DNA from 3 places in the Streptomyces sp. NPDC000880 genome. Region 1 is predicted to be linked to each of the others. Evidence: predicted binding sites of a transcription regulator. Region 1 holds the regulator's gene; each other region holds the start of a gene.
The links. The regulator HrcA, encoded in region 1, represses chaperone genes, less so after heat shock. The targets are predictions, from matches to a motif close to TTNGCACTCNGNNNNNCNGAGTGCNAA.

Region 1 (3,272 bases):
TCGCCGCGCCGCTGGAAGACCGGATGCGCCAGCTCGTGGATCTCGACGTACAGATCACCCGCGGGGCCGCCACCGGGGCCGACCTCGCCCTCACCGGCGAGCTGGATGCGCGTGCCGTTGTCGACGCCGGCCGGGATCTTCACCGTCAGCGTGCGACGGGACCGGATACGGCCGTCGCCGGCGCACTCCGGGCACGGCGTCGGCACCACCGTGCCGAAGCCCTGGCACTGGGGGCACGGCCGCGAGGTCATGACCTGGCCCAGGAAGGACCGCGTCACCTGCGAGACCTCACCACGGCCGCGGCACATGTCGCAGGTCTGCGCCGAGGTGCCCGGCGCCGCGCCCTCACCGGAGCAGGTCGTGCAGACGACCGCCGTGTCGACCTGGATGTCCTTGGTCGTACCGAAGGCCGCCTCGTTGAGGTCGATCTCCAGCCGGATCATCGCGTCCTGGCCGCGCCGCGTACGCGACCTCGGCCCGCGCTGCGACGCCGTACCGAAGAACGCGTCCATGATGTCCGAGAAGTTCCCGAAGCCACCGGCTCCGAAGCCGCCCGCTCCTGCGCCGCCCGCCTGCGACAGCGGGTCCCCGCCGAGGTCGTAGACCTGCTTCTTCTGCGGGTCCGACAGCACCTCGTAGGCCGCGTTGATCTCCTTGAAGCGCTCCTGCGTCTTCGGATCCGGATTCACATCCGGGTGGAGTTCGCGCGCAAGGCGGCGGAAGGCCTTCTTGATCTCGTCCTGCGATGCGTCGCGGCGCACGCCGAGTACGGCGTAGTAGTCCGTGGCCACTTACGACTCCGCCAGGATCTGTCCGACGTAACGTGCCACTGCGCGTACCGCTCCCATCGTTCCGGGGTAGTCCATGCGGGTCGGTCCGACCACGCCGAGTTTGGCAACTGCCTCGTCGCCCGAACCGTAGCCGACCGCGACCACGGACGTGGAGTTGAGGCCCTCATGAGCGTTCTCATGACCGATCCGTACGGTCATGCCCATGCCGCCCGATTCCTTGGCCTCGCCGAGCAGCTTGAGGAGCACCACATGCTCCTCGAGAGCCTCCAGCACCGGCCTGATCGTCAGAGGGAAGTCGTGCCCGAAGCGCGTCAGATTGGCGGTGCCGCCGATCATCAGCCGCTCCTCGGTCTCCTCGACCAGGGTCTCGAGCAGGGTCGCGAGCACTGTGGAGACAGTGCCGCGGTCCTCCGGCTCGAAGGAATCGGGCAGGTCCTGCACCAGCTGCGGCACATCCGCGAAGCGGCGCCCGACGACCCGGCTGTTGAGCCGGGCCCGCAGGTCCGCGAGCGAGGTGTCACCGACCGGCGCGGGACAGTCGATCATGCGCTGCTCGACCCGTCCGGTGTCCGTGATCAGCACCAGCATCAGCCGGGCGGGCGCGAGGGAGAGGAGCTCCACATGCCGGACGGTGGACCGGGTCAGCGAGGGGTACTGGACGACGGCGACCTGCCGGGTCAGCTGCGCCAGCAGCCGTACCGTACGGCCCACGACGTCGTCGAGGTCGACGGCTCCGTCCAGGAAGTTCTGGATGGCGCGGCGCTCGGGCGACGACATCGGCTTGACACCCGCCAGCTTGTCGACAAAGAGCCGGTAGCCCTTGTCCGTCGGGATGCGGCCGGCGCTGGTGTGCGGCTGGGCGATGAACCCTTCCTCCTCCAGCACCGCCATGTCGTTGCGGACAGTGGCCGGTGAGACGCCGAGCTTATGACGCTCGGTTAGTGCCTTGGAGCCGACAGGCTCCTCGGTGCCGACATAGTCCTGGACGATGGCACGCAGCACCTCGAGTCTGCGTTCGCTGAGCACCGCGCACACCTCCAGCTCTGGTCCCTTGGCGCCTGCTTGGCACTCGATGCGTACGAGTGCCAGACTTTCCCCTTGCCAGTGTACGGCCGTGGGGTACGCCCCTAGCAAGGGCGGCCGACCACGCTACCGTGCGACATCGCTGGTCGTTTGCCGATAGCGTCCCGGTATGGACGTCGGTTGGGAAGAGTTCGGCTGGGAGCAGCTGGGCGACGGGGTGGGCCGCCGGCGGATGCCGGTCTGGGACGCGACTGTGGGTCTGATAGCCGGTGAGAGCGGTGTCCTCATGTACGACACGGGCTCCACGCTCCGCGAGGGCGCCGAGCTCCGCACCCAGGCGCAGGCCCTGCTGGGCCGCCGCGTGACGCATATCGCACTGAGCCACCCCCACTTCGACCATGTGCTGGGGACGGCGGCGTTCGCGGGGGCGGAGGTGTACGGCGCGGTCGGTGTGGCCGACCTGATGAAGCGGGAGCGGGAGGAGATCCGCGGCTCGGCGGTACGCGAAGGGGTGGCCGCCGACGACGCGGCCCAGGCGGTCGACGTGCTGGTGGTGCCGCACCACATGGTGTGCGGGGAGTGGACGCTGGAGCTCGGCGGCCGCCAGGTGCTGCTGGCGAATGTGGGCCCAGGACATTCGGGCCACGATCTGGCGGTCCTGGTGCCGGGCAGCACGGAGGTGGTGTTCTGCGGCGACCTGGTCGAGGAGTCGGGGGAACCCCAGGCGGGCCCGGACGCGATCCCGTCCCGCTGGCCGGCCGCGCTCGACCGGCTGCTGTCCCTGGGCGGCGAGGACGCGGTGTACGTGCCGGGGCACGGGGCGGTGGTCGACGCGGCGTTCGTACGCGCCCAACGCGACGTGCTGGCGGCGCGCTTCGGGGTGTCGTAGCGTCTGCCGAATGCGCAGCTACAGCCCCGATCTGACGCCACCTTGGAAGAAGCAGCAGCCGGCTCCCGAGGTCCCCGCCGACCCGGACCTGGTCGTGGAGGAGGTCGGCACGGGCTTCTGCGGCGCGGTGATCCGCTGCGAGGCGGGGACTGTGACCCTGGAGGACCGCTTCGGCAAACACCGGGTGTTCCCACTGGCCCCGCGGGGCTTCCTGCTGGAAGGCCGCGTCGTCACCCTGGTCCGCCCGACGTCGCCGTCCGCGGGCCGCCCGGCACGTACGGCCTCGGGCTCCCTCGCGGTTCCCGGCGCCCGCGCGCGGGTCGCCCGCGCCGGGCGCATCTACGTGGAGGGCCGCCACGACGCCGAGCTCGTGGAGAAGGTCTGGGGCGACGACCTTCGGATCGAGGGAGTGGTGGTCGAGTACCTGGAGGGCATCGACGACCTCCCCTCGATCGTCGCGGACTTCGCCCCGGGCCCGGACGCGCGCCTGGGGGTGCTGGTGGACCACCTGGTCCCGGGCTCGAAGGAGTCCCGCATCGTGTCCGAGATCTCCAGCGCCCACGCCCTGG
Region 2 (3,272 bases), on a different contig from region 1:
ATGACGCCGGCCTTCACCAGGTCGCCGTACTCGCCGGTCGCGGCGTTGAAGCCCTGGCCCGCCTCCAAGTCCGCCACCTTGGAGGTGATGACGTAGCCCTCGAGGCCGGCGTTCTCGGCGATCCAGCGCAGCGGCTCCACGACGGCGCGGCGGACGACCGCGACACCGGTGGCCTCGTCGCCCTCCTTGCCGAGGTTGCCCTCGAGGACCTTGGCGGCGTGGACGAGCGCGGAGCCACCACCGGAGACGATGCCCTCCTCGACCGCGGCGCGGGTCGCGGAGATGGCGTCCTCCAGACGGTGCTTCTTCTCCTTCAGCTCCACCTCGGTGGCGGCGCCGACCTTGATCACGCACACGCCGCCGGCCAGCTTCGCGAGGCGCTCCTGGAGCTTCTCGCGGTCCCAGTCGGAGTCCGTGGACTCGATCTCGGCCTTGATCTGGTTGATACGGCCGACGACGTCCTCGTGGTTGCCGCCACCGTCAACGATGACGGTGTCGTCCTTGGAGACGGTGACGCGGCGGGCGGTGCCCAGCACGTCCAGACCGGCCTGGTCGAGCTTGAGGCCGACCTCCTCGGCGATGACCGTGGCACCCGTGAGGGCGGCAATGTCGCCGAGCATCGCCTTGCGGCGGTCGCCGAAGCCGGGGGCCTTGACGGCCACCGCGTTGAAGGTGCCGCGGATCTTGTTCACGACCAGGGTCGACAGGGCCTCGCCCTCGACGTCCTCGGCGATGATCAGCAGCGGCTTGGAGCCACCCGCCTGGATGATCTTCTCCAGCAGCGGCAGCAGGTCCTGGATGGAGGCGATCTTGCCCTGGTGGATCAGGATGTACGGGTCGTCGAGGACGGCCTCCATACGCTCCTGGTCGGTCACCATGTACGGGGACAGGTAGCCCTTGTCGAAGGCCATGCCCTCGGTGAAGTCGAGCTCCAGGCCGAAGGCGTTGGACTCCTCGACGGTGATGACACCGTCCTTGCCGACCTTGTCCATCGCCTCGGCGATGAGCTGGCCGACCTGCTGGTCCTGCGCGGAGAGCGCGGCGACGGCGGCGATGTCGGTCTTGTCCTCGATCGGACGGGCGGTCGCGAGGAGCTCCTCGGACACGGCCTTGACCGCGGCGTCGATGCCCTTCTTCAGGGCGGCCGGGGACGCGCCGGCCGCGACGTTGCGCAGGCCCTCGCGGACCAGCGCCTGGGCCAGCACGGTGGCGGTGGTGGTGCCGTCACCCGCGATGTCGTTGGTCTTGGTCGCCACCTCCTTCACCAGCTGGGCGCCGAGGTTCTCGTACGGGTCGTCGAGCTCGACCTCACGGGCGATCGTGACACCGTCGTTGGTAATGGTTGGGGCGCCGAACTTCTTGTCGATGACGACGTTGCGGCCGCGGGGGCCGATCGTCACCTTGACCGTGTCGGCAAGCTTGTTGACGCCGCGCTCGAGGGCGCGACGGGCGTCCTCGTCGAACTTCAGGATCTTCGCCATGGGAGCTTCTCTGTCCTCTCAAACGAACCGCGCCCCTGACCGCCCGGCTACATCAGTGCGGGGGCCAGGGGCGCAGATCAAACAACTTCGGGTGCGGAGTCCTCTGGGGGTGCCCCCCAGACCCCCGACCTACTTCTCGATGATCGCGAGTACGTCGCGAGCCGAGAGGACGAGGTACTCCTCGCCGTTGTACTTGACTTCGGTGCCGCCGTACTTGCTGTACAGCACGACGTCGCCGGTCTTGACGTCGAGCGGCAGACGCTCGCCGTTCTCGAAGCGACCCGGGCCCACGGCGAGGACGACGCCCTCCTGGGGCTTCTCCTTCGCGGTGTCCGGGATGACCAGGCCAGAGGCCGTGGTCTGCTCGGCGTCGAGCGGCTGGACCACAATGCGGTCCTCGAGCGGCTTGATGGCAACCTTGGAGCTGGCGGTCGTCACGATCCGACCTCCCCCTTCGGAGATCTCACGGGGTTAACTGTCTGAGGTGGCGACCAGGTGGATCCGTCGTCGCGGGTGCCGGACCTGCCCGTCGCTGTGTTGGCACTCTCCAGTGGGGAGTGCCAGACCTGAGACTATGACTGCGATTAGCACTCGGTCAAGCGGAGTGCCAATCAACGGCGCGCGCCGCTCTGATCCCGGTACGGAGAACGTCGCCCCCGACCCATTGGTTCCGCAGGCCCACGCCCCCGCGACACCAGCGTTCAGACATAGTCCTCAAGGCGCGCCACCGCGTATCCCTGCTCCTGGATACGGCGCAGCAACCATGCCACCGTTCGTGCATCCGCCCGCACGATCTCACCGGGCCGCAACTGTCCGCCCTCCGCGTACTCCCGCCCCAGGACCACCGCGCGCACCCCGCAGTCGGCCGCCGCCCGCAGCGTGTCCTCGTTGTACGCGCCGTGCGGCGGGCGGAAGAGGCGGACCTCATGGTGTCCGCAGATCTCGGCGCGCTGTCCCTCGTACGAGAGCGTGCGCAGGTCCGGATGCCCGGCCGTGCGGAACACGCTGACCGGCAGCTTCAGCTCGCCCGCCATCCGTACGAACTGCGGATCGCGCGCCGCGCGCTCGTCGAAGGTGAGGAAGACGACCCTGTCGCGGGTGGGCACCCGGTCCACCACGGACGGCGCCGAGAGCCGGCGTGCGGGCGGCTTCGGCGCGGCGGCCAGCGGCCGGGCCAGCCCCCACCGCCGGTGGGCGGCGCCCGGCGTGCCCGCGCCCGGCGTGACCTGCTGCGCGGCCTTGCGCCCGAGCCGCTCGATCGGGTCCACCGACTGTGCGCACCCCGCGGCGAGAAGCGCACCGGCCGCCAGCAGTCCGGTCAGCAGCCGATGCGCCTGCGTCATACGTAGTCCTCCAGCTTTGCCACGGCGTAGCCCCTGTCCGTGACCGTCTTCATGACCCGCCGGATCATGTCGGGCATGCTGCCCTTCCAGTCCGCGGGGCCTCGGAAGTGGGTGAGGATGATGTCGCCGGGGTGCAGATCCTGGTCCCACTCCCGCCACTCCATGTGATCGGGAAACGCCTCGGCGGCCCACAGGGGCACGGCTTTCACCCCGCACGACTGGGCGGCGAGCAGGGTCTTCTTGTTGTAGTTGCCGTACGGCGGACGGAAGAGCGCAGGCCGTTTGCCGTACCGCTCCTCGAGCTTGGTCTGCTGGTCGCAGATCTCCCGCTTCTGCTCGTCGTACGAAAGGCCGGGCATATAGCGGTGGTTGAGGGTGTGGTTGTGCAGCGAGACGCCACGGTCCTGCATCTGCCTGAAGTAGCCGTAGTTGTCGCTGATCACGTAGT
Region 3 (3,272 bases), on a different contig from region 1:
GGCCTCCAGGGCCAGCTTCACAGCGGCGGCACCGGTGGCCTCGTCACCTTCGAGCTCGAGCTTCTCGAAGACGGAGGACGCCTGGATGAGAGCCACGCCACCACCGGCGACGATGCCCTCCTCGACGGCGGCCTTGGCGTTGCGCACCGCGTCCTCGATGCGGTGCTTGCGCTCCTTGAGCTCGACCTCGGTCGCGGCGCCGGCCTTGATGACGGCCACGCCGCCGGCCAGCTTCGCGAGGCGCTCCTGGAGCTTCTCGCGGTCGTAGTCCGAGTCGCTGTTCTCGATCTCGGCGCGGATCTGGTTGACGCGACCCGCGACCTGCTCGCTGTCACCGGCACCGTCGACGATCGTGGTCTCGTCCTTGGTGATGACGACCTTGCGGGCGCGGCCCAGCAGGTCCAGGCCGGCGTTCTCGAGCTTGAGGCCGACTTCCTCGGAGATGACCGTGCCGCCGGTGAGGATGGCGATGTCGTTCAGCATCGCCTTGCGGCGGTCGCCGAAGCCCGGAGCCTTGACGGCAACGGACTTGAAGGTGCCACGGATCTTGTTGACGACCAGGGTCGACAGGGCCTCGCCCTCGACGTCCTCGGCGATGATCAGCAGCGGCTTGCCCGACTGCATGACCTTCTCCAGCAGCGGGAGCAGGTCCTTCACCGAGGAGATCTTGGAGTTGACGATCAGGACGTACGGGTCGTCGAGGACGGCCTCCATACGCTCCATGTCGGTGGCGAAGTACGCCGAGATGTAGCCCTTGTCGAAGCGCATACCCTCGGTGAGCTCCAGCTCCAGACCGAAGGTCTGGGACTCCTCGACGGTGATGACGCCTTCCTTGCCGACCTTGTCCATGGCCTCGGCGATGAGCTCGCCGATCTGGGTGTCGGCGGCGGAGATGGAGGCCGTCGAAGCGATCTGCTCCTTGGTCTCCACGTCCTTGGCCTGCTCGAGCAGGGCGCCGGAGACGGCCTCGACGGCCTTCTCGATGCCGCGCTTGAGGGCCATCGGGTTGGCGCCGGCCGCCACGTTGCGCAGGCCCTCGCGGACGAGCGCCTGGGCGAGGACGGTCGCGGTGGTCGTTCCGTCACCGGCGACGTCGTCCGTCTTCTTGGCGACTTCCTTGACCAGCTCGGCGCCGATCTTCTCGTACGGGTCCTCGAGCTCGATCTCCTTGGCGATGGAAACACCATCGTTGGTGATCGTGGGGGCGCCCCACTTCTTCTCGAGGACGACGTTCCGGCCCTTGGGGCCAAGGGTGACCTTGACGGCGTCGGCGAGCTGGTTCATCCCGCGCTCGAGACCGCGCCGTGCCTCCTCGTCGAACGCGATGATCTTGGCCATGTGAAGTGGTCCTCCCGGACTGGGGTGGATTCTCCGGACCGCGCTGGCGCCCGCGACGGACGGCCTGCAAGCCCTGTGGTTCCTTGCCCCACCTGGCCTGCGGACCTCACCGGCCCGGTCCTCGTTGTCACTCTCACTGTCAGAGTGCTAACGCAATGATTAGCACTCGACCCCCGAGAGTGCAAGCGCCTTCGATGAAGCCTGGACGAGGGGCGGTGGTCGGTGGGGGCACCTCTGGGGGCACCCCCAGCGGTAGCTGGGGGAAGAAGGGCGCAAGCGGGTCCCCAAGGCCCACCAAGGCCCACCAACCGGGCCCGGACGCACGAGGGGCCCGCATCCCTTGTGGGATGCGGGCCCCTCGGCGTGAGTGCGTCGGTGGCCGATCGCGCCGAGATCAGACGGCGAGCTTGACCATGTCCGCCTGCGGACCCTTCTGGCCCTGCGAGATCTCGAATTCAACTCGCTGACCCTCTTCAAGGGTGCGGTACCCGTCCATCTGGATCGCGCTGTAGTGGACGAAAACATCCGCACCACCGTCGACCGCGATGAAGCCATACCCCTTCTCCGCGTTGAACCACTTGACGGTGCCCTGAGCCATGCCTAACTCCCCTGTTACTGGCCCTTACGCAGGACCGCACTTCGCGGACCCGGGTCAGACCTCCACCCCACGGGTGTGCGCCGGAACGCGTCGACCGCGGCTGAATGTATCTGTCCAACTGCCGTCTGCAACAGGTCAGTCGGACGAAAATTCTGCGCGAGGCCGAACGGATAATTTATGTGAATTATGTGAATTCCGGGGCAAGTCGGGCCCGACGAAAGGCACCTACGCGGCAATTCGATCGCGCAGTTTGGCTACTTCTTGACGTGCGGCGACGCATTCTCATATGCGTGCGGCATGAGCAGCGGAGGGGGCTTCCCAACTCTACCGCGCTCAACCCTATGGAATTGCCCCCTCCGCTTCTCTTGCGGAGGGGGCAACAGTGGTAACTCTGCGAAGTCAGCAGCCGCCTGCGACAGCCGGAATGATCGAAACGCCCGCGCCGTCCGGTGTCGCAGTCTCAAGACCCTGCTCGAAACGGACGTCGTCGTCGTTCACGTACACGTTGACGAAGCGGCGCAGCTTGCCCTGGTCGTCCAGGACGCGCGCAGCGATGCCCGTGTGGTTCTTCTCCAGGTCGGCGATCACCTCGGAGAGGGTCGCGCCCTGGGCCGAAACCTCGGCCTGGCCGCCCGTATACGTACGGAGAATGGTGGGGATGCGGACGTTGACACTCATGGTGCGTGCCTTCCTTGGGTCTCGGGTGGTCGGTCAGCCGGCCAGGCCGGCGTCGCGGAACGCGTCCAGGCTCGGGCGGATCGTCGCGGTCGGGCCGGTCGTCGGCGCCACCGCGTCCAGCGTCTTGAGGCCGTCACCCGTGTTGAGGACGACGGTGGTGAGCGCCGGGTCGAGCACGCCCTGTTCGATCAGCTTCTTCGTGACGCCCACGGTCACGCCACCCGCGGTCTCCGCGAAGATGCCTTCCGTACGGGCAAGCAGCTTGATGGCGTCGACGACCTGCTCGTCGTTGACGTCCTCGACCGCCCCGCCGGTGCGGCGCGCGATGTCCAGCACGTACGGGCCGTCCGCCGGGTTGCCGATCGCCAGCGACTTGGCGATGGTGTTCGGCTTCTGCGGGCGTACGACGTCGTGCCCGGCCTTGAAGGCCGTCGACACCGGCGAGCAGCCCTCCGCCTGAGCGCCGAAGATCTTGTACGGCTTGTCCTCGACCAGACCGAGCTTGATCAGCTCCTGCAGCCCCTTGTCGATCTTCGTGAGCTGTGAGCCCGAGGCGATCGGGATCACGATCTGGTCGGGCAGCCGCCAGCCGAGTTGCTCGCAGATCTCGTACGCCAGCGTCTTGGAGCCCTCGCCGTAGTACGGGCGGAGGTTGACG

Region 2: groES (co-chaperone GroES) is a predicted target of HrcA. The motif match lies at 2,066-2,092, and genes of this name have one in related genera.
Region 3: groL (chaperonin GroEL) is a predicted target of HrcA. The motif match lies at 1,463-1,489, and genes of this name have one in related genera.

Annotation. Positions count from the first base shown of each region.
Region 1 is NZ_JBSFMS010000226.1:376-3,647, reverse strand. Features, by position in the region: gene dnaJ (molecular chaperone DnaJ) at 1-791, opposite strand, end outside; gene hrcA (heat-inducible transcriptional repressor HrcA) at 792-1,817, opposite strand; gene ACWDO5_RS35365 (MBL fold metallo-hydrolase) at 1,984-2,703, shown strand; gene ACWDO5_RS35360 (DUF3097 domain-containing protein) at 2,714-3,272, shown strand, end outside.
Region 2 is NZ_JBSFMS010000029.1:60,243-63,514, reverse strand. Features, by position in the region: gene groL (chaperonin GroEL) at 1-1,481, opposite strand, end outside; gene groES (co-chaperone GroES) at 1,611-1,919, opposite strand; gene ACWDO5_RS12945 (polysaccharide deacetylase family protein) at 2,183-2,824, opposite strand; gene ACWDO5_RS12940 (polysaccharide deacetylase family protein) at 2,821-3,272, opposite strand, start outside.
Region 3 is NZ_JBSFMS010000109.1:8,787-12,058, reverse strand. Features, by position in the region: gene groL (chaperonin GroEL) at 1-1,338, opposite strand, end outside; gene ACWDO5_RS27580 (cold-shock protein) at 1,733-1,936, opposite strand; gene ACWDO5_RS27575 (MoaD/ThiS family protein) at 2,336-2,614, opposite strand; gene thrC (threonine synthase) at 2,648-3,272, opposite strand, start outside.